DNA from 2 places in the Brevibacillus sp. FW301-21C12A genome. Region 1 is predicted to be linked to the other one. Evidence: riboswitches for the same ligand, from Rfam matches in the RefSeq annotation. Region 1 holds a riboswitch; the other holds the start of a gene.

What was found. A riboswitch is a leader RNA that binds a small molecule or an ion and turns the genes downstream of it on or off. The one in region 1 is predicted to bind S-adenosylmethionine.
Region 2: another riboswitch for S-adenosylmethionine. It lies ahead of mtnK (S-methyl-5-thioribose kinase); the one in region 1 lies ahead of AC3WQH_RS19170 (methionine ABC transporter ATP-binding protein).

Annotation. Positions count from the first base shown of each region.
Region 1 covers NZ_JBYTBG010000036.1:2,714-17,933, forward strand. The annotation lists gene AC3WQH_RS19140 (peptide ABC transporter substrate-binding protein) at 1-1,251, opposite strand, end outside; gene AC3WQH_RS19145 (helix-turn-helix domain-containing protein) at 1,533-2,339, opposite strand; gene AC3WQH_RS19150 (SRPBCC family protein) at 2,457-2,906, shown strand; gene AC3WQH_RS19155 (peptide ABC transporter substrate-binding protein) at 2,978-4,624, opposite strand; gene AC3WQH_RS19160 (MetQ/NlpA family ABC transporter substrate-binding protein) at 4,814-5,653, opposite strand; gene AC3WQH_RS19165 (methionine ABC transporter permease) at 5,713-6,378, opposite strand; gene AC3WQH_RS19170 (methionine ABC transporter ATP-binding protein) at 6,379-7,392, opposite strand; SAM riboswitch class I at 7,492-7,609, opposite strand; gene AC3WQH_RS19175 (hypothetical protein) at 7,715-7,978, opposite strand; gene AC3WQH_RS19180 (hypothetical protein) at 8,124-8,273, opposite strand; gene AC3WQH_RS19185 (LCP family protein) at 8,339-9,346, opposite strand; gene AC3WQH_RS19190 (hypothetical protein) at 9,536-9,709, shown strand; gene AC3WQH_RS19195 (MFS transporter) at 9,722-10,126, shown strand; gene AC3WQH_RS19200 (aldo/keto reductase) at 10,256-11,128, opposite strand; gene AC3WQH_RS19205 (BrxA/BrxB family bacilliredoxin) at 11,210-11,638, opposite strand; gene rnjA (ribonuclease J1) at 11,727-13,397, opposite strand; gene AC3WQH_RS19215 (hypothetical protein) at 13,496-14,272, opposite strand; gene AC3WQH_RS19220 (YqzG/YhdC family protein) at 14,383-14,721, shown strand; gene AC3WQH_RS19225 (SCO family protein) at 14,722-15,220, opposite strand, start outside.
Region 2 covers NZ_JBYTBG010000024.1:18,981-34,200, reverse strand. The annotation lists gene AC3WQH_RS15455 (anti-sigma factor) at 1-1,117, shown strand, start outside; SAM riboswitch class I at 1,210-1,355, shown strand; gene mtnK (S-methyl-5-thioribose kinase) at 1,536-2,765, shown strand; gene mtnA (S-methyl-5-thioribose-1-phosphate isomerase) at 2,762-3,802, shown strand; gene AC3WQH_RS15440 (GNAT family N-acetyltransferase) at 3,963-4,517, shown strand; gene AC3WQH_RS15435 (ABC transporter ATP-binding protein) at 4,745-6,487, shown strand; gene AC3WQH_RS15430 (ABC transporter ATP-binding protein) at 6,515-8,602, shown strand; gene AC3WQH_RS15425 (MFS transporter) at 8,642-9,826, shown strand; gene AC3WQH_RS15420 (hypothetical protein) at 10,004-10,144, shown strand; gene AC3WQH_RS15415 (CAP domain-containing protein) at 10,240-11,250, opposite strand; gene AC3WQH_RS15410 (RDD family protein) at 11,383-11,856, opposite strand; gene sppA (signal peptide peptidase SppA) at 11,872-12,843, opposite strand; gene AC3WQH_RS15400 (amino acid ABC transporter ATP-binding protein) at 13,028-13,756, shown strand; gene AC3WQH_RS15395 (polysaccharide deacetylase family protein) at 13,805-14,506, opposite strand; gene AC3WQH_RS15390 (DUF2797 domain-containing protein) at 14,648-15,220, shown strand, end outside.

The sequences.
Region 1 (15,220 bases):
CTTCACTTCTACGCCGAGCGCTTTTTTCCATTGGTCTTGGATAGCTTCCGCGATTTTCTTGTGACCTTCGGACGTATTATAGGAAAGAGTCAGAGTTGGCAGCTTGGTGATGCCTTCTTCCTTCATCCCTTCCTCCAGCAGTTTTTTCGCTGTTTCCACGTCGCCGTCCTTGAAGTACGGGCTAGTTGCCACAGCCATTGTTGGAGGTACCAGACCCATTGCCGGCTCCTGGTTCGCTTGCGTTACGTTGTCGATGATCGTTTTGCGGTCAATCGCATAAGCGAACGCTTTACGGATTTTCGCGTTGTTGAACGGCGGTTTCTCCGTGTTGAATTTGTACAGGTACGTACCCGCAATCGCACGGGTTTGCATTTTGCCGGACTCTTTCAGTGCCGGGATTGCATCTGTTGGGAGTGCGCTTGTAGGAGCACCTGCCCAATCGAGGTCGCCGTTGTCAAACATGGATAGCTCGGTGTTTTCATCCTCTACCATGGAGAAGTCGATCTTGTCCAGTTTTACAGCATCTTTATCCCAGTAGTTTTCGTTTTTCGCGAGAATGAGCTTGCTCTTATGCTCCCAAGTCTCGATCTTGAACGGACCGTTACCTACGTGCGTTTTGGCGTCACCCGCCCAGTTTTGTGTGGATTCGACCACTTTTTGGTTCACCGGGTAGTAGGTGTAGAAAGCAGTCAGCTCCAGGAAGAACGGAGTCGGGTTTTTCAACGTAACAACCAATGTTTTGTCATCGGTTGCTTTCACGCCCACATCTTCTGCTTTCGCTTTTCCGGTGTTGTACTCCTCAGCGTTTTTCAGGTAGTACAATTGGTAAGCATAAGTGGAGCCGAGCTTCGGATCGAGCGCTCGCTTCCACGCGTATTCAAAGTCTTTCGCTGTTACCGGGTCACCGTTGCTCCATTTGCTGTCGCGCAGGTGGAATGTATAAGTAAGTCCATCTTCAGAAACGTCGATTTTTTCCGCTACGGATTCATGCGGTTTGCCATCTTCACCGATACGAGTCAAACCATCAAAAGTCGCACGCAAAACAGCACCGGATGTGGAATCTTCAGCCAAGCCAGGGTCAGCCGTCGGCGGCTCACTCTTCATGTTCATGCGCAGAACTTTTGGACCGCTAGTTTGTTCACTTCCAGCAGAATTTCCTTGCTCTCCTGCTTTCTCGCCGCCGCCACAGCCAGCCAGCGCCGCACTCAGAACCAGGATGGAACTCATCGCTGCAAATACGCTTTTTTTCATTAGTGTTGACCCCCTTTGTATGTGTAACACTCCATGGAAAGCTACTTCAACAAATATACTGCATTTTTAGTAATATTGAAGACATTTTAAGCAAGTTTAATTATGTTTTATCCAAAGATCAAATTATATTAAGGGAAATAAATTCACATTCTTCATTACATGAAGTATGCCTCGCACAAGAAAAACTATGCAAATCTTAGGAGTATCGCCGCTCACCGAGGCAAAACAAAAAGCCCCCTCCCATCGCGAAAAAGCGACGTCACAGGGGACTTTGTTTACAATTATAAAGTTTGGGTCTGCCGGTATTCTTGCGGCGATACACCGACAATCGCCCGGAAGTCGCGGATAAAATGCGAGTGGTCGTAGTAGCCGAGCGCGATGGACAAGTCCAGCCAGTCGCTGACGGCTCCCTGGTCGATCATCTGCGCCGCTTCGTGCAGTCGGTAGCGCTGGATTACCGATTTCGGACTGACGCCAACATAGCGGTCAAACAAGCGCTGCATCGTCCGGATGCTCATTCCGGACAGTCGGCTCGCATCCTCTACCTTCAGCACCGTCCGATCTGCCTGAATCAAGCCGACCAGCTCGCTTACTCTCTTTACATTCGGATCGCGCTCCGGCAGACGCTCGCCCAAAAACGCTTCGATGCGGCGAACCATCTGGGCGTCTTCCGGCATGGCAAGCATCTCGGCTTCCAGCGGGGCTGTCTCCACCTGAAACACTTCTTCCAACGTAGTAACCGTGCCGTACAACTGTGAAACCGGCTTTTGCCAAAATGGATAAAAGCCGCCTGGTTTGAACTTCACTCCGAACACATGGCCTTGGCCAGCCAGCAAATGCGAGGACGTGGACAAAGCGACACCGAATATGCCTGTGGCGCCCTCTTCAAACACCAGATTCACATTGGGGTGGGCCAAAACGGTTTGGGAGTAAGGAGCTTGCCCGCGCAAATCCCACCTGACCACCCAGTAATGCTGGACGAAGTAACCGACGTCGCCGCCTGGTTCATACCTTTGCAGCGAAAACTTTTTTCCGCCAAGCATGGCATGCAGCACACCTTTTGGCAGCATGTCCTGCTTTTTTTCCATAGCGCCGCCTCCTGTCGCATTTTTACAATACGCCCCTCCATTATCTGCCTATACTAAGAGTAGTAGCAACAGCAAACGATTACAATTTGAAAATGAATGGAAACAGGAGGCACTGCTATGGAACTGCGTTTCGATTTTTACATCGGGGCCACCCCGGAGCACGTCTGGCACGTTCTTACCTCGGAAGAAGGAGTCAAGCATACGTTTTTTGGCTCTGTCATCCGCTCTACTTTTCAGGTAGGGGACGATCTCGCTTATGTCGGTCCCGGAAATGATGGCGACGAAACTGTCCATGTGTACGGCAAGGTTTTGGCGTTTGAGCCGCAGCAAACCTTCAGCTTCCTGGAACATCCCGGCCCTTCGTACCACGCCAACCACGCCGAGCTTCAATCGCGCGTAACTTTCCAATTGGAGCCTGTTGGCGGATGCACGCGGCTGACGCTGATTAACGACCAGTGGACCGAAGATCACCCTTCCTTCGCCAACGCGAGCAACCATTGGCCGATGATTCTCTCCAACATCAAAACATATGCAGAAACCGGAAAAACGTTGGATTTTGGCTATTAATTCCGGGCAAAAAGGAAGGAAAACCCCAGCAGCGAGCTGCCTCGGCACTTCGCCTCTGGGGTTTTTGCCTGTTACTCGACCATTTCCGCCCACTTCAGATCAATAAAGCCCAGTCCGTCCACTTGCACGCCTTTTACCTTATCACTCTGCACCCAGACATCCACGTCCGTAAACAGCGGGATTACAGGCATGGCATCCATGAAAATTTGCTCGGCTTCCGCAAAAAGCTGCTTGCGCTTCTCCGGATCGCTCTCCATGGCCGACTGTTGCAGCAGCTCCTTGTAGCGCGCGTTCTCCCAGCCTGTGTCGTTGTTTCCGGTCTTCGCATCGCGGAACATCTCCAGGTAGTTGATCGGATCGTTAAAATCGGCATTCCAGCCCAAACGGCCAATCTCGTAATTCAGTTCATGCAAATCTTGCAAATGCACCTTAAATTCCTTGATCGCCAGCTTCACGTCGATGCCAAGGTTGCGCTTCCACTGGTCCTGCATGGCTTCGGCGATTTTTTTGTGGCGGTCTGTCGGGTTGTACGACATGGTGATGGTCGGAAACTGACTCAGCCCCAACTCCTGCATGCCTTCCGCCAGCAGCTTTTTCGCTGTCTCCACGTCGTTGTCGCGGAAGTAGCCCTCCGGCTTGATAATCATGGATTGCGGCAGCATCCCCATCGTAGGCACCTGGCCGACCTGTGTGATGTTGTCCACGATGCTTTGGCGATCAACCGCATAAGCGAGTGCTTTGCGAATTTTTACGTTTTGCAGCACTCCTTTGGTGGTATTGATTTTGTACCAATACATCGTCGCCTTTGGATGAACGACGAGTTTGCCTGCTTCTTTCAGGGACGGAATCGCATCGGTTGGCAGGCCGCCAAGCGGTTGACCCGCCCAGTCCAGCTCGCCGTTTTCAAACATGGACAGCGCTGTGTTATCATCCTCAATCATGGCAAACTCGATCCGGTCCAGCTTGACAGCGTCTTTGTCCCAATAGTTTTCGTTCTTCTCCAAAACGATCTTGCTCTTGTGCTCCCAGCCCGTCATCTTGAATGGCCCGTTGCTCACGTGTGTTGCTGCTTCATTCGCCCAGTTCGGATTGGCCTCTACGACCTTTTTGTCTACAGGATAATACGTGTAAAATGCCGTCAGTTCCAGGAAGAACGGTGTCGGGTTTTCCAATGTTACTTCCAGCGTCTTGTCATCCAGAGCTTTTACCCCCAGCTCGTCTGCTTGCGCCTTGCCTGTGTGTACTTTTTCCGCATTTTTGATGTAGTAGAGCTGATACGCATACTCGGCTCCCAGCTTTGGATCGAGGACGCGTTTCCAGGCAAATTCAAAGTCGTGCGCCGTCACCGGATCGCCGTTGCTCCACTTGGAGTCGCGAATCGTGAACGTGTACACCCGTTTGTCGTCGGATATTTTCACATCAGACGCAACCGAGTTCATCGGCTTCGCGTCTTTGTCCAGCCTGGTCAAGCCGTCAAAAGTGGCACGGACGATCGCCCCTGAGGTAGTGTCCTTGGCGAGCCCAGGGTCTGCCGTCGATGGCTCGCTGGTCAGATTGGCCCGAAACACTTGCGGCTTTGTGCTGGCAGGCGCGCCAGACGAAGCCTCACCCGCAGGAGCAGCAGCAGGTGCAGTCGAAGTCGGACTGCCTCCACAGCCTGCCAAAAGACTTCCGACCACCAATGTCAGGCCGACAAACATTTTGAATGTTCCCTTCATCAGAATTTTCCCCCTTATCAAATTTTTTCTATCGCCACCACAATATACTCGACGACAGATTTCTTGAAAATGGGGTTCGGTGATATTTAATTAAATTTTATGAATATTCATTCTTTTGTAAACAGAAATAAACCCAACAGCCTTAAAGGGCCAATTGGGTTTATTTGTTGATCCATCAATTACTTTTCCTTAGAATGCCGGGATGATGGAACCTTTGTATTCGTCTTCAATGAATTTTTTCACTTCAGGGGAGTTCAGTTCCTTCGCCAGCTTTTGGATGGCTTCGGAGTCTTTGTTGTCAGGACGAGCTACCAGGAAGTTCGCATATGGAGATTCCTTGTCTTCGATGAACAGAGCGTCTTTGGTTGGCACGAGCTTCGCTTCGAGCGCGTAGTTGGTGTTAATCAGCGCCAGGTCCACTTCTTCCAGAACGCGCGGCAGCATCGCTGCTTCAACCTCTTTGAACTTCAGGTTTTTCTTGTTTTCCACAATGTCTTTCACAGTTCCGCTGATGCCAGCGCCTTCTTTGAGCTTGATGACGCCGTTTTTCTCCAGGAGAGCGAGGGCGCGGCCGCTATTGGTCGGGTCGTTTGGCAGCGCGATAGTTGCGCCTTCCGCCAGTTCGTCAACCGATTTCACTTTTTTGCTGTAAGCGCCAAATGGCTCGATGTGAACCGCAACTACAGGTTGCAGATCCATGTTTTGTCCTTTATTGAAGTCTTCCAGGTAAGGCTTGTGCTGGAAGAAGTTTGCGTCGAGTTGTTTTTCGTTGAGCTGTACGTTTGGTTGTACGTAGTCGGTGAACTCTTGTACTTCCAGGTTTACGCCTTGTTCTTTCAGTTTTGGTGCGATGTGCTTCAGGATTGCTGCGTGTGGAACCGGAGAAGCGCCTACTTTCAATGTCACTTCTTGTTGTCCGCCTTGTGCGCCGCCTTCGGCTGGAGCTGGAGCAGTCTCCGTTTTGCCTCCGCACGCTGCCAAAGAAAATGCCAATACGGTAGAAAGTACAGATACGACTAGCTTTTTCATAAATGATTTCCCCCTACTTTTTTTGATCTTTGTACTTGCAAACTTCTATGGGAAAGACCTTACTTGCGGCTGAAACGCAATACCAGGCGATCACCCAGCGACTGTAAGATCTGCACCAACACGAGCAAAATGACGACAGTGACAATCATGACATCGGTCTGGAAGCGCTGATAACCGTAACGGATAGCCAAGTCGCCCAGACCGCCGCCGCCGATTACCCCGGACATGGCCGTGTAGGACACGAGCGCAACGGTCGTAATCGTAATTCCGGCCACCAGTCCCGGACGAGACTCTGGCAGCAGGACGTTCCAGATGATTTGCCAATTGGACGCCCCCATCGACTGGGCGGCCTCAATGACTCCGCGATCTACCTCGCGCAGAGAGGTTTCCACCAGCCGCGCAAAAAACGGGGCGGCCCCGATCACGAGCGGCGGAATCGCTCCGAGTACGCCGAGCGAAGTGCCGACGATCAGTTTCGTGACCGGAATCAGCAAGATCATCAGAATGATGAACGGCACGGAACGCAATACGTTGACGATGAATGAAGCAACCGAGTAAAACGCCTTGTTTTGCAGCAACTGTCCACGTGAAGTAAGGAATAAAATGATTCCCAGCGGCAAGCCGATCAGGATCGTAAACAACGTGGAGAAACCCAGCATCGTCAGTGTGTCTAGTGTACCCTCAGCGATCTCCGACCAATCCACATTTTCCATTGTCCAGTCCATCTATATCACCTCTACTTCCAAGCCACGCTGACGCAACGTCTCGATGGTTTTTTCGTTTTGACGGACATCGCCTTCCAGTTCGACGACCAGTTGGCCGTACGGCGTATCCTTCATGCGGGAAATCGTTCCCTGCAAAATGCTGAATACTGTGCCTGTCTCCTGCATCGTCTGGAACAAAATCGGCTGGTACGTCTTTTCTCCCAGGAAGGTGACGCGCGCAATCGTGCGGTTCCCCGCTGCTTTTTCGTGCGCGACAGCTTCGCGCAGCTCGGTGGAATCTGCCACCTGCTCGACAAATTCCTGCGTAGTCGGATGCTGCGGCTTGAGGAACACGTCCAGCACCTCACCCGACTCGACGATTTTTCCGCCGTCGATCACGCCTACGCGGTCGCAAATGGAGCGGATGACGTGCATCTCGTGCGTAATCAGCACGATGGTCAATCCCAGCTTGCGGTTGATGTCCAAAAGCAGCGCCAAAATCGAGTTGGTCGTCTGCGGATCGAGCGCCGAGGTCGCTTCGTCACACAGCAGCACTTTCGGATCGTTTGCCAGCGCCCGCGCGATGCCGACGCGCTGCTTCTGGCCGCCGGACAACTGGGACGGGTATTTGTCCCGGTGCGCTTCCAGCCCTACCAGCTTGAGCAGATCGTCCACTTTTTTCTGAATCTCCGCCTTCGGACGCTTGGCCAGCTTGAGCGGAAACGCGACATTTTCCCCGACGGTGGACGAGGACAGCAGGTTGAAGTGCTGGAAAATCATCCCGATCTCGCGGCGCTTTTCCTGCAGCTTGACGTCGTCGAGCTTGGTCAGGTCGACCCCATCGACGATGACTTGTCCCGACGTAGGGCGCTCCAGCAGGTTGATGCAGCGGATCAAGGTACTTTTCCCCGCCCCGGAATGGCCGATAATCCCGTAAATTTCCCCTTTATCTATAGAAAGATCAATCCCGAGCAACGCCGGAATCGTCTTGCCCTGCACTTGATAGCTTTTATGCAAATTTTTCAATTGAATCAACGCATCCACCTCCCAGCAAAATCCTTGTGAAAAACGTAAAAACCCCTTTTTCATAAACGAAAAAGGGGCTGCAACGCATGTATACGTTCGCATCCACCCTTCTCATCTATCAAGATCCAACCAATCTTGTAGGAATTGGCACCGCGACGTCCATTTCAAAAAATGAACCGGTTGCCGGGCTTCATCGGGCCTGTCCCTCCGCCTCTCTTGATAAGAAAGATTTCCACGTATATTATGTTCGTTTTTCATATTTTCATGATACAAACCGGATTATATCCTTTTTGAAAATATCCCGTCAATAGCAATCACAGGAAAAACTTTTTTAATCCATTACTCCGTTGCGAATGATGGTGGCATTGACGTGAAAATGAAACGTCGCTTTCTCAAGGATTCTCGCCTTCAAGCGTATGCGAATATCGAACACCGGCGGCGATACTTGCTCCAGCTTGATTCGGGCGTTGCTGGAAATCGTGTCAAAAGCAAGGTGCACCATATCCTTGGGATTGCCGCGGTTCTTGTCGGTCTTCCCGAAAATTTGCGCCGGGACGGACGTGTCGTAGCTGCCAATCCGGAATTTCCCGTGCACGAGCTTGATGAGAAACGCTTCCTTGGGCGATAGCCTTCGAGCAGGCGCTGAATCGCCTCCTGGGTGTGATAGACCCGATTGCTCCCGGCTCCCCCGAGCTGCCGCTCCACTTCCCCTATGCTTGCCTCAGCCAGACAAATTTCTCTCAGCTTCGGGATGAGCTCGCTGTAAACGACTTGGCATCCGCCATGCTGGTCAAAAAATACAGCCGCATGCGGCCGTCCGGCTCGTCGATATGTTCCGTTCGCAAGTCCCCTGTATGGGAAAACCATTTACGCGCAATCTCCTGGTCCATTCCCCTCACCCCCATACATAGCAAATCATGGTTAGTCTGCCCGAAAACACAAAAAAACAGCACGCTCAATTTGGCGTGCTGTTTTCGTTGCTATCGGTCGTGCTATTCGTTTGCGAAACCGCTTCTTCTGCTGGCGGTTCCAGCTTTTCCTTGATAAAAGACTGGATCTGGTCGACATCCGGAATGAGCACCGCGCCTGCCCGATGGGATTCGCGGAACATCCCCATTGGCGGCAATTGGTAGTTGCCTGGCTCCGCGGTGTTTAATTTCAGCCCAAGCGCAGACAGCCTCAGCATATCCATGGAACTGATATTCGTCTGGATATACGGCGTCACTTCTTTCAGGATGGACGGCAATTGAATCAAGGTCGTGCCGCTCTTCATCTGGCTCACCACAGCCGTCAGCAGCTTGCGCTGACGCTCTGTGCGCGTGTAGTCCGATGTGGCGTCATGGCGAAAACGAACGTATTGCAGAGCCTTGTTGCCATCCAGTTGCTGCAGTCCCTTTTTCAAATTGATGTCGTAGATGCCTTTATCGGTCGGGTCGTGATAGTACATATTTTTTTCCACATCAATCTCGACACCACCGACAGAGTCAATCAAAGCCTTGAAGCCTTCAAAGTCGGTGATGACGTAGCGGTCCACCGGAAGCCCTGTAAACTGGCTGACGGTCTTCATCGCCAGTTCCGGTCCGCCCTCCACGATCGCCGAGTTGATGCGCGAGCTGCCGTTCCCCGGAATGTCTACGTACGTGTCGCGCAAAATGGAAAATACGTCGTAGCGCTTGGAGGCCGGGTCGATACTGACGAGCATCATCGAGTCCGAACGGGGGAGCCCGTTATTTTTCATTCCCCTGCGGTCCACACCCATCAACAGGATGTTCACCCGCTCTTCGCCATCCCATTCCGGAATCTCCGCCGCTTTCGTCGCGGCACCGCCATCCGGCGGGGCTGGCCGAATGACATTCGGCTCTTGAATATTGTGAGCAAACTGATAAAAAGAGTATCCGTAATAACCTGCTGTCGCGGCAATCGCGACAAACATCAGGAGCAACACCCGTTTCCACATTCGCATAAAGAACTACTCCACCTTTTATTCTCTGTATCACATGAACTCATCTCACCACTTGTTTAGTATACTCGAATCTATAGGATGTGGAGCAGCCTTTATTTGGGTGCTTTTCACTTTTTATATTTTTATGTTTGCAATGTTTAAAATATTCGTTATACTACAAGCAACACAATCCCAAAGGGGTGACCGGCCGTGATTTCTCCCACTTCCTTTTTGCAGCGGTATCCACGAGTAGCCCTGTTCTTCCTGGTTGCGAGCTTCATCAACTCTTCCGGCAGCGCTTTCATGTTGCCGCTTACCACTTTGTACGTACATACGATTTTGCAACGCTCCATGACCGAGGCAGGCTTTGTGCTGATGGTTTAATCGCTGGCAGGAATTGTGGGGCAGTTCGTCGGCGGGACGCTTTTTCACCGCCTGGGCGCCAAACGGCTGATTGTCGGGGCCTTGCTGGTTCAAGGACTCATCCAGTTGTCGATTCCGCTCACGAATAGCTGGCTTGTTTACATCGCGCTGATGACCGGGCTTGGCTTTACCTTCAACCTGTCGTTCCCGGCGATTCAGGCGTTCATCGGCTTTCGCTGGAAAGAGCAGCGCCGAGAGCTGTTCAACATCGTATATGTCGCGAACAACCTGGGAATGGCCATCGGCACCTCGCTGGCCGGGGTCATTGCCACTTCCTGCGGCGAGCAGGAACGCAGCATGGAGGTGTCAATACTGCCGCCCGGATCGAGCGCCACGGCCGAACGGCCACAGCCTGCCACGCTCCAGCCTGCTTCGTGAAATCGCTCTGCCATCGACCTGCCCAATCCTCGCGTAGCTCCGGTTATGACCACCAGCTTGTTTCCAGCCACGCTCTAAAAAACAAAAAGAAAGCCCCTTCCAGAAAATCAGAAGAGACTTTCGCTTTTGTCAAAAAGACAGCTCCGGCAACTGATACCATTCGCCAGCCATCCATTCGCGCGCCTTCCAGCGCAGCACGTCCGGGCGCACCAGCGGCATGATCTGTTGAAACAGCTCCACGCGTTCGATGTCCGTCATCGGCACGAAGGCGTTGGCCGCGGCCAAGTCCGCTTCCAGCTCGTCCATTCTGCTCACGCCGAGGATCGCCGTCGAAACGGGGAGACTCCACGTATAGCGCAGCGCTTGCTCTGTCCACGGAGCCAGCTTGCCCAGCCCCATCACTTTCATGCCGATGACCGCGACGCCTTTTTCCACCGCTTGCGGAACGAAATCGTGCGCAAAGCTGTAGATGAAATGATCGAGAGCAGACAAAGCGACGAGGGCGCTGTCAAAAGGAAAGCGGCGAATCGCTTCTGCCAGCAGGCGCGGGTCTGTGTGCCCGCTGATGCTGATTTTGCGGATCAAGCCTTGCTCTCGCGCTTCCAGCATCGCTTCCAGCGCGCCTCCTTTTGCAAAAATCGCCTCCAGATCGTGCGGCTGCATGATGTTGTGCATCCGCCACTCGTCGACGTAATCGGTCTGCAGCCGCTTCAAGCTGCCCTCCAAATCTTTCAGGGCCAGGTCGCGCGTGCGTCCTCCCGTCTTCGTCGCGATCCACACGCGGTCGCGCAAGCCTGCAAGCCCCAGTCCTACCCGTGTCTCCGACTGTCCAGCGCTGTATGTAGGGGCTGTATCAAAGTAATTGACTCCTGCTTCTACGGCGCGCCGAATGATGGCGATTGCCTGCTCCTCGGTGCAATCGTGCTCGTCCACAATTCGCTGGGCGCCGAAGCCGAGCAAAGAGACTTGATGCGGATCTCGTCCAAACGATCGGGTCTGCATGCTGCGGGCAGCTCCTTTCAGGTTCATCGGGATGTGAAACAAGACGCCCGTTCGCGAGCGTCTTGTCATGGCCATGCTAGCTTATTTGTACGTGTCGTAAGCGGTAGTCAACAGGTTGGAGATCGTTTGCAGGTCGTTGTTCTCAATCTGATGACGCTCGATCATCGTCATGATTTTGCCGTCCTTCATGATCGCAAAAGACGGGGAAGATGGCGCGTAGCCTTCAAAGTACTCGCGGGCTTTCGCTGTCGCTTCCTTGTCTTGTCCTGCAAATACAGTGTAAATGTTGTCTGGCTTGGTGGAATGGTTCAAGGAATGAACCACTGCCGGACGAGCCAGCCCTGCCGCGCAGCCGCAAACCGAGTTTACGACTACCAGCGTCAGACCTTTTGCGTTTGGCAGCGTCTGCTCAACCTCTTCTGCTGTGCGCAGCTCTACAAATCCGTTGCGCGTCAGTTCGTCGCGCATCGGTTGAATTACTTGGCTCATATATGCTTCATAAGACATCATGGGGCAACCTCTCCTTTGTATCACGTATCCATTTACGTATTATTATAACCCGATCGCGTCCCCGGGAGAACGAAGAAGTGCTCCAGTCCTACACTTCCATCAAAATGGTGAGAATCATCGGATTGCGGCCCGTCTTTTCGTAAATAAAAGGCTTGATGACTTCGTTGATCTGGGACTTCAACTCCGACCATTCCTTGATCTTCTTGTCCAACGCTTCCTGGAGGCGCTGGCGAACCAACAGCGTCGCTTCCTGGATGAGCGATTCCGAACCGCGCACGTACACAAAGCCGCGGCTGACAATGTCAGGTCCGGTGAGAATCTTGAAGTTTTTCATATCGAGGCTGACGACCACGACCATCAGGCCATCCTCTGCCAAATGCTTGCGGTCGCGCAGGACGATGTTGCCCACGTCGCCGATGCCGCTGCCGTCGATCAGGACGATGCCGGCGTGAACTTTGCTGAGCCATGCCTTTTCGCGGTTGCAGTTCAGCACCTCGCCGTTGTCCATGAGGAAAATGTTGCTCTCCTCAATTCCTACCTGCTGCGCCAGCTTCGCGTGCGTCTTCAACATCCGGTACTCCCCGTGAATCGGGATAAAGTACTTGGGACGAATGAAGTTGAGCATGAGCTTCAACTCCTCGCTGCTGCCGTGACCGGACGCGTGAATGTCAAACACGTGGCTGAGCACGACGTTCGCGCCCGCGCGGTACAGCTTGTCAATCGTCCTGCTGACATTGATCGTGTTGCCTGGAATCGGGGAAGCCGAGATAATGACGGTATCCTCCGGGTAGATCGACACGGTCCGGTGCGATCCGGAAGCGATTCGGGTCAATGCCGCCATCGGCTCGCCTTGGCTTCCGGTGCAAATAATCAGCACCTGATTGTCGGCGTAGTTGTCAATGTGCTTGATATCAATCAGCATGCCCTCCGGCATCTGGATGTAGCCCAGTTCTTGTCCGATCAGGAACACTTTTTCCATGCTGCGGCCAATCACCGCTACTTTGCGATTGCACTGCTCGGCAGCGTCTACTACTTGCTGCAGGCGATGCACGTTGGACGCGAATGTCGCCAGGATGATCCGCCCGCGCGCTTTGCGCACCACGTCGAGAATCCCTTCGCCAACGGTGCGCTCCGACATGGTGAAGCCGTAGCGCTCGCTGTTCGTACTGTCAGAGAGCAGCGCCAAAACGTCGCCGCTCGCCCCGATTTTCGCAATCTTGCCGTACTCGGTCGTCTGTCCGACTGGCGTCATATCGAATTTGAAGTCACCTGTATGAATGACCATCCCTTCCGGCGTATGAATCACAACCCCGAACGAATCCGGAATGCTGTGATTCGTGCGGAAAAAGGACGCTTTCAGGCGGTTGAAGGGGATTTCCGTATCTTCTGAGATCGGAATCATCTTCACGTCATTTTGCATGCGATGCTCTTCCAGCTTCGCCTTGACCAAGCCCAGGGTCAGACGACCACCGTAGATCGGCACGTTAATTTGCTTGAAAATATAAGGAATCGCTCCGATGTGATCCTCATGTCCGTGCGTTAACAAAAGTGCTTTAATCTTGTGCTGGTTGTCCACCAAATAGGAAATATCGGGGATGACCAGATCAATACCGAACATTTCATTCTCGGGGAACTTCACCCCGCAGTCAATGATGATAATTTCGTCCTCATACTCGACGCAATACATATTTTTTCCGATCTCGCCGAGGCCGCCCATCGCGAAAATCTTAACGTCGCTCAAACTCTTTCCTCCTAACATCATCGTGCATGATTTTGGGAACCCGAACCAAGCATGCCATTCTTATTGTAACACAACGCGAGGCGTTCGTTTCATCCAGTCTTGACAATTCGACACATTCATCTTCGGTCAATAATAGAAAACTGATACGCAATCGCCGCTACTCTCTCATCCGTGACCGTACTGACCCGCTCCCAAAAGTTTTCTTCCATGTTTGTATCTTCTGTCCATACCGGCGCGATTTCCCCCGCAGCGAGCTTGAGCGGCAACGCCTGTTTGTCTTCGATGACGGCCCCACTTTCGTTTTGCAGGCGAACCAAAAGCTCAATGCCCAGCGGCTGCCCCGACTGGTTCCGGACCAAAATCAGGCTGTCGTAAGGTTGGCCAGCACACCTTTTCAGACAGTCCCTTTTGCTGTAGACGAGCGTGACGTCAATCGGCTTATTGCTCGACGCCTGCACGGGCACGGCCTGCCACTTGTTTTTTACACTCTGCACAACCGAGACGTACTCCACCTTCGACATAAACGGCCCCATGCCTAAAAAAGCCCCGGCAAACAGGAGAAACAGACCAGACGACGTGGCGAGAAACAACAGATTCATTTTCCAGAACGGTTTGCGCATCACAAAGAAAAAGACGAGGTACATAATAAAAAACACGAAGACGAGGAACAGGCAAAAATAAAGAAACAGCTCCAGATCGGCTTTGGTCGGAAGCACCGGAATGCCGTACTGTACTTGCCAATACACGTTGGCAGCGAGGCAGCCTCCGTAAATCAGCAGCGCTGACACGACAGGCGGCCACCATTTTTTCCAGAAGCCGCTCCGGCGAGAGCGCAGCGCAAAAATCGCCAGGATGAGCGGAACACCAAATAAGGGAATGAGCAAGTAGTACATGAAATCCCCCGCTTTCCAAATTGTAAATATTTTCTACGAATGACATGAAAAAAAGGCTTCAAAATAGAGGGCAAGCTTGTTTTCCAATACAAAAAAGGGGGTCTTACGCCATGCAAGCCTCTGTATCCGTTCGCCTCGCGCGAAGCGTCCTGACCGCCATCGCAGCAAGCCTGCTGTTATTCTTCTTCCAGTATGCCCCTGCCTGCGCCCAGCCGCCATATGCCAAATGGGGCAGATTGGCGATGCAGGAGACGATGAAAAAATATCCGCATGCCCAGATCGTCGACTACCTGCACGTCGGGCGCACAGCAAAAACGCCCACCACGTCAGAGGAGACGTTCAAACTCTTGCTCCAGGAGGGCAATCGCAGGTGGGCGTTACTCGTGCATATTGAATTTGAAAATCAAACCGAGCATGTCGTGCAGATCACGTACGAGGAATCAGCCTGATTAGTCCGCAAGCTGCTCCATTTCCTTCAGCATCTGCTCCATGTCCATGTCGGCTGCCATGCCGTAGGCGCGGCGCATGTTTCCATCGCCATCGACGAGGAACATGCGGGCGGTATGGGCAAAGGAACCGTCAGGCTGCTTCAATACGGCAATCCCGAAATCCTTCGTCACCTTTTCCACCGCCTGGGCATCGCCGCGCAAAAACTTCCAGCCGCTCTGATCCGCCTTGAACTTCGCCGCGTACTGCTGCAACACTTCTGGCGTGTCGAAATCCGGGTCAAAGGTGATGGAAATGAACTCGACCTTGTCGCCGAACAGCTTTTTCTCCTTGAGCTGCTCTTGCAGCTTGGACATGTTGTACGTCGTCGCCGGGCAAATGTCAGGGCAGTTGGTGAACATGAACTCGACCAGCCGCACCTTGCCTTTGCCTTCCGAAAACGTAAACGAAGTGCCGTCACTGTTGTCCAACGTAAAATCGGCAATCGGCTTCATCACGGGA
Region 2 (15,220 bases), on a different contig from region 1:
GAAACGGCTGGGCGAGGAACTGGCAGACGACGAAGAGTACGGGAAGCGGCTGGAACGGCTATTGCTCGGGGAAGAACAAGGGACAGACGGCAAGCAGGAGGCTGCGCCAGGGCTTTCGGAAGCAAGACAACGGGCGATCGTCCGCCGGGGAAAGTGGAAAAACAGGCTGACGACCTCCTTCTATGCCTTCGCGATTCCTTGCCTCGCGGGTGTGCTCTTGCTGTTCGTAAACGGCTGGGTGGGGACGCTGATGCATGACGATTTGTTCCGGGTGGCACGGGACATGGTCAATTTTACCCAGCCTGGCGTGAGCGTGGGCAGCAGCGGCTCGCAGGTGGGGCTGTTGTACGGCAGCATCGACATGGAGCTGCGAGAGCAGGTTGGCAACGAGGCCAAAAGCGCTGGCCGCTTTCGGAGCACGAATGTGCTGTGGAACGTGAGCGCCAGACCGGAGTGGACAGGGGGCGTCAGGGAGCAAAAGCTGTTTTTCCGCTATCCGCTATCGGCCGGAGAACCGGAAGAAGACACGTCCTTTTTGCGCACGCCTGCCTGGACGACGCTGGAAAAGCTGCCGGAAGGAACGGTTTCCCAACTGGCGATCTCGTTTGACAGCTTCCTGACGTATGAGCAGTATGTCGAGCTGGTTTCCCGCCATGTCAGCAGCTACAACCAGGAGACGGTCTGGTTTGCCGTCGACACTGGCGTGGAGGTGAAACAAGTTGACGGGGAAGCCGGCAATCTGCTACTCGGCCCGGGGGAGGTCTGGGGCTTTGCCGAGCGGGAGCTGGATTACGGAACCGCGCCGATTCAGGTGAACGGAGAAGGCGAGCGGCGAATGGCCGCCTTCATGGGCGAGATGAAGTATTTGACCGAGCAAAAAAGCTTGGCGCGCGATATGGGCTACGCGCTGCTTTCGGGCGGCAATCCGCAACTCGAGGAGCGCTATCGCTATTTGCAGGAAAAAGGCGTGCGCATCTACGGCGCCGTCCTGACCGGGCCGACGAAGGAGCTGCTCAGGCTCAAGGAGGAAAAGTCGATTACCGCCGCGTTTGTCGGCAAAATCGACTGGTGGAACTGGGAGCGCCCCGCCGCCTCGGGGACGCAGAATAGCTGGTAGAAGGCGAGCCGTTTTTGCAAAAAAAGAGTGTTGACATCGTGGAACCGCAGGTTGTATGATTCAAACTAAATCAAAACCGCATACGTTTGGATACCTTATCCAGAGAAGGTGGAGGGACTGGCCCGATGATACCCGGCAACCGACACGACGCGATTTCAACGCGAGCAGCGATTGAAGCAAAAAGCGACGTGCACGGTGCTAATTCCTGCAGAAACAAAAGTGGTCTGGAAGATAAGGGGGACATGACACGTTATTTGTACGTGACGACAGCGACCTCTTTTCTTCGGAAAAGAGGTCTTTTTGTATGTCACAGCACGAACGCCGATGGCCGCATGACACCGTTTGACCGCAAGGCTGGGGGATATGACCAGTCCGCTACAGATAGAGAGAAACTACTTAACGAGGGGAGTAATCAATCATGGCATACCGCGCATTGACTGAACAGGAAGCAGTAGAGTACGTAAAAGGCTTGCCGGGTCTGTTTACAGAGGGGGCCGAGTTGACCAGCCGAGAAATCGGGGACGGGAACCTGAATCTGGTGTTCGATATTCAGGAGTCGGCTACCGGAAAAAAAGTGATCGTGAAGCAGGCGCTGCCGTTTGCGAGAGTCGTGGGCGAGTCGTGGCCGCTGACCATCGACCGCGCCCGGATCGAGAGCGAAGCGCTTCGCATCCAGCACAAATACGTACCGGACCTGGTGCCGGAAGTGTACCACTTCGATCAGGAGCTGGCCCTGACGGTGATGGAAAACGTAGGCGACCACATCATCATGCGCAAAGGCTTGATTGAGGGCAAGCGCTATCCGCTTTTTCCGAAGCAGATCGGCCGTTTTCTCGCGCACACCTTGTTCTACACATCGGATTTGGGCGCGCATCCGTACGACAAAAAAGCGCTCGTCGGAACATTCATAAATCCGGAATTGTGCAAAATCACAGAAGATCTCGTCTTTACCGATCCGTACGAAAATGCGCCGACCAACGACTTCAACCCGCTGATTCGCCGGGAAGTGGAAGCGATCTGGAACAACAAGCCGCTCAAGCTGGAGATCGCCAAGCTGAAATACGACTTCCTCACGCGCGCAGAAGCGCTGCTGCACGGCGACTTGCACACGGGCAGCATTTTCATCACCGAGACGAGCCTGAAAGCGATCGACCCGGAATTTGCCTACTACGGGCCAATCGGCTTTGACATCGGCGCGGTCATCGCCAACCTGCTGCTCAACTACGCAGGTCAACACGGATTGCAAGAAGACCCAGGAGAACGCGACTCGTATCGCGAATACTTACTGGAAACGGTGGAAGATGTCTGGAACGAATTCGTTTCCCAGTTCGTTCAGCTCTGGCACAAACAGGCAAAAGAGCGCAGCGCTCACGTCGAAGGCTTGTGGCAAAGCTACGTGAAGCGACTGATTCAGGACACGGCGGGCTATGCCGGCTGCAAAATTTTGCGCCGCGTGATCGGGCTTGCGGGAGTGGCTGATCTGAACACCATCGCAGACGATGAAAAACGGGCAGAAGCCGAGCGACTGGCGCTGGCGATCGGAGAAGCGCTGATTCTCGGCCGCAGCAACGTCGACGAATCGACAGACATCACGGACATCGTCCGCCAGGTAACCGCACGCTACTATCAGGAGGCAACGACAGTATGACAACCAGTACACAAACAACGCCAGTCAAGTGGGAAGACGACGCGCTCGTCTTGCTTGACCAGACGCGTTTGCCAGTAGAGACGATTTACTTGCGGCTGACGACCGCAGAAGAAGTATGGGGCTCCATTCGCCGCCTGGAAGTGCGCGGCGCGCCGGCAATCGGCATGGCCGCAGCATATGGATTGTACCTGGGGATTCGCGGCAGCGAGGCACAGACGTACGAAGCGTTTTGGCAGGAGTTGAACCGCCAGGCAGACTACCTGGGCACATCCCGCCCTACCGCTGTCAACCTGTTCTGGGCGCTCGACCGGATCAAGGCGCGCGTGAAAAAAGACGCTGCCCTGCCAATCGCAGAGCTGAAAGCCGCTGTGCTTGACGAAGCGCTGGCGATTCAAAAGGAAGACGCCGAGGTGTGCCGGACGATCGGAGAGCATCTGCTCACGCTGCTGCAAGACGGCATGGGCGTTCTCACGCACTGTAATCCGGGGGCGCTGGCGACGGCAGCGTACGGAACGGCTACGGCTCCCTTTTATTTGGCCAAGGAACGCGGCTGGAATCTGAAAGTATATGCAGACGAGACGCGTCCCGTCTTGCAAGGCGCTCGCCTGACCGCGTATGAATTGCAGCAGGCGGGCATCGACGTCACGCTGATCTGCGACAACATGGCGGCGATGGTGATGTCGCAGGGCAAAGTGCAGGCGGTCGTCGTCGGAACGGACCGCGTGGCGGCCAACGGCGATGTCGCCAACAAGATCGGCACCTACGGGGTAGCGGTTTTGGCAAAGGCGCACGGCATTCCTTTTTACGTGGCAGCTCCCCTGTCCTCAGTCGACCTGGCAACACCGACAGGCGCGGACATTCCGATTGAGGAGCGTCCGGCCGAGGAGATCACGCACGGCCTGGGCAAACAGGTAGCACCTGACGACATCAAAGTGTACAATCCGGCGTTCGATGTGACGCCTGCCCAATACATTACGGCGATTGTCACCGAGACGGGCATTTTCAAACCGGAAGAGATTGCGAAAAGCAAACAATAATCACGCTCATGAGCGTCTGCCAGTTCGCTGGCGGGCGCTTTTTGCGCAAGAAGCGTCCCTGCCGCTTGCCAAACAATGGCTCCGGTCGCATAATCGAGCGTAAGCAGTCGTTTGCCAGTCTTTAGTCGCTGCATCTACATAATATAAGGAGGGCTTTTGCATGAGAAGGATACCGATTAATGAGGAGACGTTTCTCAAACAGCTTGAGCTGTCCGATGCCGCCGAAATGTTCTGGCTCACGGACACCAACAGACCCTACCTGAAGGAATGGCTGCCTTGGCTGAATTTTACGAAGCGTGTCGAGGATACGAGCCATTTTATCCAGCGAACGATCCAGCAGCATAACGACAATCAGGGCATTCACTACGGAATCTGGCACAACGGACGGCTGGCCGGAACGCTGGGCGTGCACAATATTGACTGGATCAACAAGAAAACGGCGATCGGCTATTGGCTCGGCGCCCAGTTCCAGGGCAAGGGACTGATGACCGGGGCAGTGGCGGCGTACATGGACCAGCTTATTTTCGGCTCGTGGGGGCTGGAAAAGGTCACGATTCAGGCGGCGACGGAAAATTACAGGAGCAGAGCGATCCCGGAGCGGCTGGGCTTTCAACTGGAAGGAATCCTGCGCCGCAACGAGTTTCTGTACGACCATTTTGTCGACCATGCCGTGTACAGCATGTTGAAGGAAGAATGGCTGGCAAGACGTAGCTGAAAAAGTTGGATTGACAAAGAAAATTCAGTAAATTACGATGAAGGAAGCAAGAAGGGGTGCGTGATGCGCGCGCCTTTTTTATATATTAGTACAATTACGGTTTCGCCCATGGTTTGGTTTGGCGCAGCCGGGTTTGTCCATTCGCTGGAAAGGTGCAGTTGCCCAGGAGAAAAGCGCTGGCTGCAATTGAGTTCCATACAAGGCTACATCATGGGAGGGGGATCTGCTTGCATACACTCAAGGAGCTATCGTGGTTTTTTCGCGCGTACTGGAAACGGTACACAATCGGTATCTTGTTTTTATTTCTCATCGACGTCCTGATGCTTTGGCCGCCTCGTCTGATCGGAGAGACGGTCGATGCGATGCGCAACAGCTCTTTGACGACGCAGGATTTGACCAGGACGGTTGCGATCCTGCTCTCGCTTGGTGTCGGGCTGTACGCGATGCGTTTTGCCTGGCGACACTTGCTCAACGGCGGTGCGCTGATTTTGGAGCGGACTTTGCGCGAGCGTCTGTTTGCGCACCTGACGCGGATGACGCCGTCGTTTTACCATCGCAAGCGCAGCGGCGATCTGATGGCTGTCGCGACCAACGACATTCCGGCGATCGAGCAAACGGCGAGTACAGGCGTGCTCACGCTGGTCGATTCGCTGTTCATGACGCTGTTGACGCTCGGGGTCATGGTGACGGTCATCGATTGGAAGCTGACGTTGGCGGCGCTGATCCCGATGCCTTTTTTGGCCTGGTCGACCGCCTACTACGGCAGACTGCTGCACGAGCGCTTTTATCTCGCCCAGGAAGCGTTTGGCGAGATGAACGACCACGTGCAGCAATCGGTTTCCGGCGTGCGTGTGCTGCGTGCGTTTGTGCAGGAAAAGGAAGACATTGAAGCCTATCGCCGGGTCAGTGAAAAAACGCTGGAGCGCAACGTGAGCGTATCGCGGATCGACGCGCTGTTCGAGCCGACGATTGCGATCATTATCGGCTTCAGCTTCCTGATCGGGCTTGGCTATGGAACATACCTCGTCTTTACGAGCGCGATTTCTTTGGGCGATCTGGTCGCTTTTAACCTGTACCTCGGGCTTTTGATCTGGCCGATGTTCGCCTTTGGCTGGCTGGTCAACGTGCTGCAGCGCGGCGGAGCGTCCCACAAGCGCCTCTCCGAGCTTTTGGTGGAACAGCCGGATGTGAAGGAAGTCGCCCACCCGGTGACGGCCGAGACGCCGAATACGGTAGAAGCTCGCCAGTTTTCTTTTGCCTACCCGGGCAGTGAAAAGCCTGCGCTCACTGACATCACCTTTTCGCTCGGGGCAGGCGAGACGCTGGGCATTGTCGGGCGGACGGGGAGCGGGAAGTCGACGCTGTGCCGCGCCCTGTTGCATCAATACGAGTTGAAGGAGCAGTCGCTGTTTGTCGGCGGAGTGCCGATTGAAAAACTGTCATTTGCAGCGCTGCGGGAAAAAATCGCCTATGTGCCGCAGGAGCATTTGCTGTTCTCGCGGACGATTGCGGAAAATGTAGCGTTTGGCCGGCCGCAAGCGACAGAGGCGGAGGTACTGCACGCGCTCAAGCTGGCGGAAATGGGCAATGATCTGGCCCAGTTCCGCGATGGCCTGCAAACGATGGTGGGCGAAAAGGGCGTGACCCTCTCCGGCGGGCAAAAGCAGCGGATTTCGATTGCCAGGGCTTTGCTGCTCGATGCAGGCATCCTCATTCTCGACGATTCGTTGTCGGCGGTCGACGCCCGGACGGAAGAGGCGATTTTGCGTCATTTGCGCGAGGAGCGCGCCGCCAAAACGACGATTATTACCGCTCACCGCCTGTCTGCCGTGCAACACGCCGAGCTGATTCTCGTGCTGGACGAAGGCCGGATTGTCGAGCGGGGAACACATGATGAGCTGATGCAGCAAAACGGCTGGTATGCGGAGCAGTATCGCAGACAGCAAATGGAGCGGGATGTTGCCGGCTAAGCCGTGAAGAGGGAGGGAGAGCGTTTCGTGGGGAAAGAACACGTATGGAAGCGGCTGGCCGCATTTGCGCGGCCGTTTCAAAAGCAAATAGGGGGAGCGCTGATCCTGCTTCTGCTCGGGACGAGTGCGGAGCTGGCGGGACCATTTCTGGCCAAGGCGATGATCGACAATCACATCCTCGCCATCCAGAAGCCCTGGTACGAGTTTGAACAAAAGCCGCAGGTGCCCGAGGACCTGGTGGTTGCGATAAACGATCGCTACTATATACGGGAGGATGCGCTGGCCGATGCGGGCTTGACACCCGGCAGCATCCAGGCGAGCGAAGCGACCGTAGTTGCGGAAGGCACGACGTATTACTTGATCGAGGGAAAAATCGAGCAAAACGGCGAGAAGCAGTTCACGCCCATCGAGCCGGAAAATGGCCGGGAGCGCTTTGCGGTGACGGCGGGCGATGCGGCGGGGACGAGTGCGGCTCCGACAGGAATCCGGCTGACGGGCGAAGAAGTTTTGGCGATGTACCAAAACGACGTGCAGCCGATCATCTGGCTGTCGTTAGGGTACGGAGCGCTGATTTTGCTGTCGGCGTGCTTCAACTACATTCAGATTTTGTGGCTGCAAACGATCGCCCAGCGCATCATTCAACAGATGCGGATGAAGCTGTTCGTGCATTTGCAGAAGCTCCCGGTCTCCTTTTTTGACAAGACGCCGGTTGGCTCGCTCGTCTCCCGCGTGAGCAACGACACCGAGGCGATTCGCGAGCTGTACGTGAGCGTGCTTGCCACGTTTGTGCAAAACGGCATTTATTTGCTCGGAATCTTGATCGCGCTGTTCGTGCTCCAGCCGCAACTGGCCCTGTTCTGCTGTCTGACTGTGCCGCTGCTCGCGCTCTTGGTCTACGTCTATCAAAAGTACAGCTCCCGCTACTACGCGGTGATTCGGGCGAAGCTCGGCGACATGAACGCGACGATCAACGAGATGATTCAAAACATGGCGATTGTCCAGGCGTTTCGCCGCGAGGAAGGCGTGCAAAAAGAGTTTGCGCAGGTGAACGAAAGCTACTTCAAGGTGCGGATGAAGGAAATCAACCTGGAGTCGCTCCTGCTGCGGCCCGCTGTCGACCTGATCTGGAAAATCGCCCTGACCTTGATTATCTGGTACTACGGCTCCGCGTCGTTTCACAGCGTCATTTCGTTCGGGGCGCTGTTTGCCTTCGTAGACTACATGGGTCGCTTTTTCGAGCCGATCAACATGATTATGAACCGCCTGTCGCAAATGCAGCAGGCGACGATCTCGGCCACACGCGTCTTCGATATTTTGGACACGGCGGCCGAATCGCAAACAGCGGGGACGCCAATCGCGCGGCCGCGCGGGGAAGTGGTGTTCGACCAGGTGTCGTTTGCTTACAACGAAGATGAGTACGTGCTGAAAAACGTTTCGTTCACCGCGAAGCCGGGCCAGACGATCGCGCTCGTCGGCCATACCGGATCAGGGAAAAGCTCGCTGATGAACCTCTTGCTCGGCTTTTATCCGGTGACAAAAGGGCGCATCCTGATCGACGGCAAGAACATGCGCAAGATCGACACGCAATCGCTGCGCAGTCATATCGGGCTGGTGCTGCAAGACCCGTTTTTGTTTACGGGCAGCATCGGCTTCAACATTCGCATGTACAACGACGCGATTTCCGATGAAAAAGTCGTGCAGGCCGCCAAGGCAGTGCGGGCCGACGAATTTATTACGCGCCTGCCGCAAGGGTACGACGAGCCGGTTGTCGAGCGCGGCATGACGTTGTCTGCGGGACAGCGGCAGCTCATTTCGTTTGCCCGGGCGCTTGTGGCCGATCCGGCGATTTTGATTCTCGACGAAGCGACGGCGAGCATCGACAGCGAAACCGAGCTGGCGATCCAGGAAGCGCTGCACGTCCTGTCGCGCGGGCGGACGACGTTTATCATTGCCCATCGGCTGTCGACGATCCAGCACGCGGACCAGATTCTCGTATTGTCCCGCGGGGAAATCGTGGAGCGGGGAACGCATGACGAGCTGATGGCACAGGATGGACTGTATCAAAAAATGTACCAGCTTCAACAAGGGAGTCTTTCTGTTAAAGTGAATGGATAGAGGTTTACAGAGGATTTAGGGGAAAGGAGCTTCAACACCATGTCTTCGTCGAGATACACCTTCTGGGTGTTGATCCTGGTGGTAGCCATCTCGGGCTTGAGCCAAGGCTTGAGCATTCCGCTTTTGGCTGTGCTGTTGGAAAAGCAGGGCGTGTCGTCGGTCATGAACGGGCTGAACGCCGCCGCTCTGTACGTGGGGATGGTGCTCGTCTCGCCTTTGCTGGAAATTCCGCTGAGGCGGATCGGCTACCGTTCCACGATTTTGTGGGGAATGCTGCTGCTCACGATTGCGACTGCCCTCATCCCGCTGTTCAGCCACCTGGCTGTCTGGTTTGTGTTGCGCATGCTGATGGGGATTGGCGATTCCAGCCTGCACTACTCCAGCCAGATGTGGGTGACGAAAATCGCCGCGCCGCAAACGCGGGGACGCGACCTGTCCCTGTACGGGCTGGCGTATGGCGTCGGCTTCAGCATCGGGCCGCTTGGCTTGAATTTGTTGCCGCTCGGGCTGTGGGTGCCGTTTGGCGTCTTGCTTTTTTTGTACGCCGTAGCTTTTGTGCTTTTGTCGCGGATTAAAAACGAATATCCCGAACAGCTCAAGCAAACGGAAAAGAAACAAAACAAATACGCCACCGTGCTGCGCATCGGCTGGCTGTCGCTGATTCCTTCCTTTTTATACGGGTTCATGGAGACGTCTTTGAACGGCAGCTTTCCGGTCTACGCGTTGCGCACAGGCTTGTCGCTGGAGTGGGTTTCCCTGATTTTGCCGTCGTTTGTAGTCGGCAGCATTATTTTGCAAATGCCGCTCGGGACGCTGAGCGACCGGATCGGGCGCAGGCAAGTGATGCTCGCCTGTGCGCTTGTCGGGGGGATTGCCTTTTTCCTGTTCCCGCTGGCCGGGGAAAACGTCTGGCTGATGATGCTGCTGCTCGCGCTTGCCGGGGCGGCAGTCGGATCGTTTTACTCGCTCGGTCTGGCCTATTCGGCCGATATTTTGCCTGCCGCCATGGTGCCGACTGCGGGAATTATTGCGGGCATCAACTTCGGGATCGCGAGCATTCTCGCGCCAAACGTCAACGGCGTGCTCATGGAGCTGTGGGAGCCGTGGACGATGTTTTGGCTGATGGGGGCGCTTCTCGTGGTCTTCGCCGCCGCCTGCCTGTTTGCCCGAAACAGCAAGTCCCAGGCAGAGGGCTATCCGCTGCCATTGCAAAAACAAGGCTGATGGATGCCAAAAACGAAGCCATTCTCTGCATGTGTGGAGGATGGCTTTTTGTGCTGCCGGGGTTTCCCAACCATTTTTGCTGAACTGTAAGTTTTCTTCGTAAAAAAGCATAAACGGGCGCAGGGGAGGGAAGCGTATTACTATAGAAGAATTGTTTTTTTGGAAGGGGTTGACCCGATGCTGACTCCGTGCATATTCAAGCGGGGGATCGTCTGGATTTTGTTTTTCGTTCTCAGTCTGGTCATCATCCCGTTTTTTTCCGAAGAGGGGCAGGTTCCGCCGCCAACTCCTGCTACGAATGCGGCTGCGCAGCAGTAACTTCGACTCTGTCCGTGGATGAGGCAAGAAGTCTTCGTTAGAGCAACAAAAGACACGCCAAGCGATTGTGCTGGCGTGTCTTTTTTTCCGAGCGCTTACTTCGAGACGAAGTTTTGCGTGTAGAACGGGCGGCCGTCTTTGATGACGACACCGACGCCCAACTGTTTGAAGTTTTGATTCAAAAGATTTTGCCGATGGCCGGAGGAGTTCATCCAGCCCATGTGGACTTCAATGCCGTCCAGTTGGCCGTAGGCGATGTTTTCGCCCGCGTAGCTGTAGCGGATGCCTGCTTTTTTCAGGCGGTCAAACGGGCTTCCCGTCGTCGGCGAGGTGTGGCTGAAGTAGTTGTGCTGCGCCATGTCGTTGCTGTGCGCCCTGGCGACAGCCGCGACCTGCTCGTCCCAGGTCAGGACAGGCAATTTGGCGCGCAGCCGAGCGACGTTCAGCAAGTCGAAATTTTCTTTCTCATAAGCGATGGCGGCTTGCTTGATCTGGGCGTCTGTCAGCTTCGGCTGCGCCGGCAACTGTGTATAGACAATCGGGTACATCAGGCCCATGGCGATCGTGGCGAAGTGCTCTGGCGTGGAGATGCGGACACCTGCGACTTTGTTGCCGCCCAGTTGATCGATGGAAAAGGTGATGACCTGATTGTTTTGAAGATAAGTCGGATGTTTGAGCGTATTGTCCTGGATGCGCAGCGATGGAGTAATAGCCAGAGTGTTCTGTGGCGCTCCCCATGCCTCCTGCAACGCTTTGGTGGTGGAACCGATCGTGATTCCCCCGATATTGATCTTCGCTCCGTTCGTAAACAGCGTGACGACTTTGCTGTTTTGGATGCCCACCTGTATGTAGTTGTTCAAATCTTTGTTGTAGATCCACCATTCTACTCCGGTGTGGCTCGGGTCTTTGCGTGCGGGCTTGCCCAGCTTTTGCTCGACCTGAGCGGCGCTCATTCCGAGCTGGATGCCGTACGTGGACACCGATTTGACTGCTTGCTCTGCGGCTGCGACAGGAGCGGCGGACACACCAAAAACGGGTGACAACTGGCCGAGCAGAGCCAGTGAAAGACCTAAGGCGAGGATGCTGATTGCTTTTTTCTTGTGCATATGTCTACCTCCTCGAAGTGGAATTGCCTTGGTTGTTACCAGTATCAGTGCAAAGACGGGCCAAAAACAGAGTCAAAGGAAGCAAATCTGTTACGAAAAAAGGAAAAACCTCCGAATAGACGATCGGAGGTTTCACGTTTTGCGGTCGTAGACGACGTATGTTTTCGCGAGCAAGTCATGCCAGCCTTGCTTTTGCGGATTCCATGCCACCCACAAATAGCCGAGCCCAAAAGGCAGCGTGGACAAAAACTTGCCAATCACTTCGCGCAGGATGACCTGGCCGCCCGACAGGTTGCCCCGGGACTGTCTGGCACTAATGACCCGGATTCCGGTAATCAGCTTGCCCAACGTCTGTCCCGTCCACCAGGTCAGAAGGATCATGTACAACAGTCCGAACAGCGCCTCCATCAGATCGATCAACGAAAAAAAGTCGCCGGATACGCCCATGGCGCGCCGCAGCGGATTGAACACGAGCAGGCTGACGCCGACCAGAAACAGGGAGTCCAGCAGGGAGGCCGCTACGCGTATCCAAAAGCCTGCGAAGTGGTGCTCGCGAGGCGGCTCCTGCCAGCCGTCCGGCTCTTGCCTTGCCATGAGGTCGCTCATTCCTCTCACTCCTTTTTAAAACGACGGGATGAATTGGTACAGGAGCCGCGGCGAGCTTTGGCGCTGCACGAGCTGCGCAAGCCCGAGCGGATCAGGGTTGGACCAGTGCTGCTTCAGGCTGAACAACAGCTTGCTGATGGAGAGCTGGTCATTGTAGCGCACGACCATCGCTTCCTGCTCGCCAGAGAGCGAGAGTGCATGCCGGGTCGCTTCTTCCAGATCGCCAAATTCGTCGATCAGTCCGAGCAGCTTGGCTTGCTCGCCGGAGTAGACGCGGCCATCGGCAATTTCTAAGACGCGCTGGCGGGAGAGATTGCGGCCTTTGACGATTACATCGACGAATTTTCGGTAGCTCTCGTTGACCAGCGACTGGAAAATTTGCCGCTCGGGATCGGTCAAAGGGCGCGCCGGGCTGCCGATGTCTTTGTAGCGCCCGCTTTTGATCGCGTACTGTTTGACGCCCAGCTTGGCTGCGGCCTCGTTGTAATTAAACAGTTGAAAAATGACGCCGAGACTCCCGGTCAATGTATTCGGATTGGCAAAAATCGCATCGCCAGCCGTTGCCAGGTAGTAGCCACCCGACGCAGCGGTCGAGCCCATGCTGACGACGATCGGGATGTCGCGCAACTGCTTGAGCCGCATCAGCCGGGTATGCAACTCATCCGTAGCGACGACCTCGCCGCCAGGGCTGTCGATCCGGAGCACGAGCGCCTTGACCATGTCGTCTTCCTCGACCCGCCGCAGTTGCTCGGCGAGCAGTTCTGCCATCGAAGGCATCCCGGAAGCGTTCGGCTCCCCGGAAATGACGCCGTTTACGAACAACTGCACAATTTTGTTGCTGCCTGACCCGTACACGACGTTTTCCTCCCAGGAGAATCCGGGGGTGTCGGCCAGCTCCTTGTAGCTTCCGGCCAAGCCTTCTACCGTTATTCCCGCGACAAAGACGACCAGCACGATCAGGAGCGCCACCCATTTTTTTCGTTGCATGAAAACCACCTCCCCCTTAGCATGAGCCGCGAGGGGAAGAGTTACGCATCGGGCCGGGCTTGGAAAAACAGGGAGTGCAAAAACTGGGCGAGAGACTATTTGTGCAATTTTCAAACTATTGCGGTACAATAATATAGTTACATAGATTAAAGCAAACGCATTTACCGCAATTAGGGGGATGACCATGATTATTCAAGTGACCGATTTGACGAAAAGCTACGGAGAGTTTCAGGTGTTAAAAGGAATTACGACACAGGTGGCGGAAAAGGAAGTCGTGTGTGTCATCGGGCCGTCGGGCTCGGGCAAAAGTACTTTTTTGCGCTGTCTGAACCAACTGGAGCAAATGACGGGCGGGAGGATCGTCATTAACGGGCATGACTTGTCAGACCCCAAGACAGATATCAACAAGGTCAGGGAAGAAGTCGGGATGGTGTTCCAGCGCTTCAACCTGTTTCCGCATAAAACGGTTCTGGAAAACGTCATGCTGGCGCCGATCAAGGTCAAAAAGCTCGCGCAAGAAGAAGCGCGCAAGCAGGGTCTGGCGCTTCTGAAAAAGGTCGGGCTGGAAGACAAGGCCGACGTGTACCCGGAGCGGTTGTCCGGGGGCCAGATGCAGCGGGTGGCGATTGCCCGCGCGCTGGCGATGAACCCGAAAGTCATGCTGTTCGACGAGCCGACCTCCGCCCTCGACCCGGAGCTGGTGGGTGAGGTGCTGACCGTCATCAAAAACTTGGCCAAGGAAGGGATGACGATGGTCGTGGTCACGCACGAGATGGGATTTGCGCGGGAAGTCGGCGACCGCATCATTTTCATGGATCAGGGCGTGATTATGGCAGAAGGAAGCCCCGAGGAACTTTTTGACAACACCAGCCACGAGCGGCTGCGTTCTTTCCTCGGAAAAGTTCTGGCCTAAAAGGCAAGGCACCAGTTGCTTCGCGAAAGAGCGAGGCGTTGGTGCCTATTACTTGGCCTCATCGAGCAGTTGCGATACGGTGACAAAGCGGTAGCCTTGCGAGCGCAGGTCACTGATTAGCTCCTGCAGGGCGGCCACGGTTTGCTTCTGGTTCAGGCCGCCATCGTGAAACAAAATGATGTCGCCGGACGACACGTTGCTTTTCACGGTTTTCGCAATGACAGACGCCGTTCTCGCCAGCGACCAGTCTCGCGGATCGACCGACCAGTGAATGATGTCGTACCCGCTCGCCTGGACGGCGTTCATGACGTCGTGGGTCATGACACCCCCGGCGGGACGGTAGTATTGGGCGAGAATGCCCGTCGTCCTCAGGATGGAGCGCTCTGCTTGCTTGATGTCCTCGTACACCTCGTGCTCTGTCAGCTTGTTTAAGTCAAAATGGTGGTAGCCGTGATTGCCGATCTCGTGTCCGGCCTTGTAAATCCATTGCAGCACCTTTGGATGCTTGTCCACCTGGGAGCCGAGCACGAAAAAGGTGGCGGGCACCCGGTTTTTATGGAGCACCTCCAAAATTTTCGGGGTGTAGGTGGCATCCGGACCGTCGTCAAAGGTCAGGGCGACTACCTTTTTGTTCGTGTCGATCCGGTGAATCGGTTCGTAAGAGGGGAGCAGTTCCCGGGCGGTAACAGGAGATATCCCGTAGCCGAGCAGGCAGGCAAGCAACAAAGCATACAGCACGACGCGGCTCATGACGGACGCCCTCCTTTTGATTGAGATAGTTTAGGTTCACCCTCCGCTCTGGAAAACATGCTGCCAAAAGAAAACAGCGCCCGGTGCGCACAGGCGATATGTTAAAATGAAAGGACTGTACATGGGAGAGGAGAGAATGAAGTGGAACTCCGCGGTATTTTGCACGGTCTGAGCCACGATTATCACGGGAGAGAAAAGCCGGTCGACTACTATTTGAACATCGGCGAAGACCGTCTGCCTTTAAATGAATGGCTCGGCAGCGAACTGACCATTTCCTATCTGGGCCAAAAAAATTGCATCGCCTGCGGGCGCAAAACGAACAAAACGTTCAACAGCGGGTACTGCTACCCCTGTTTTACCAAACTGCCGGAAAATGACTTGTGCATCGTCAAGCCGCACGAATGTCATTTTGACCAAGGGACGTGCCGGGACGAGAGCTTCGGCGAGCAATACTGCATGATCCCGCACTACGTCTATCTGGCAGTTTCCAGCGACATCAAGGTCGGACTGACGCGCAAGCACAACCAGCTCAAACGCTGGGTCGATCAGGGGGCGATTCGCGCGATCCCGATTGCGGAAGTGCCGACGCGCCGGATGGCGGGAGAACTGGAGTACCATCTTAGCCAGTTTTTGCCGGACAAGACCAACTGGCGCAAAATGCTCAAGGGCGACGTCAAGGAAATCGACCTGATTGCTATGCGCGACGAGGTGTAC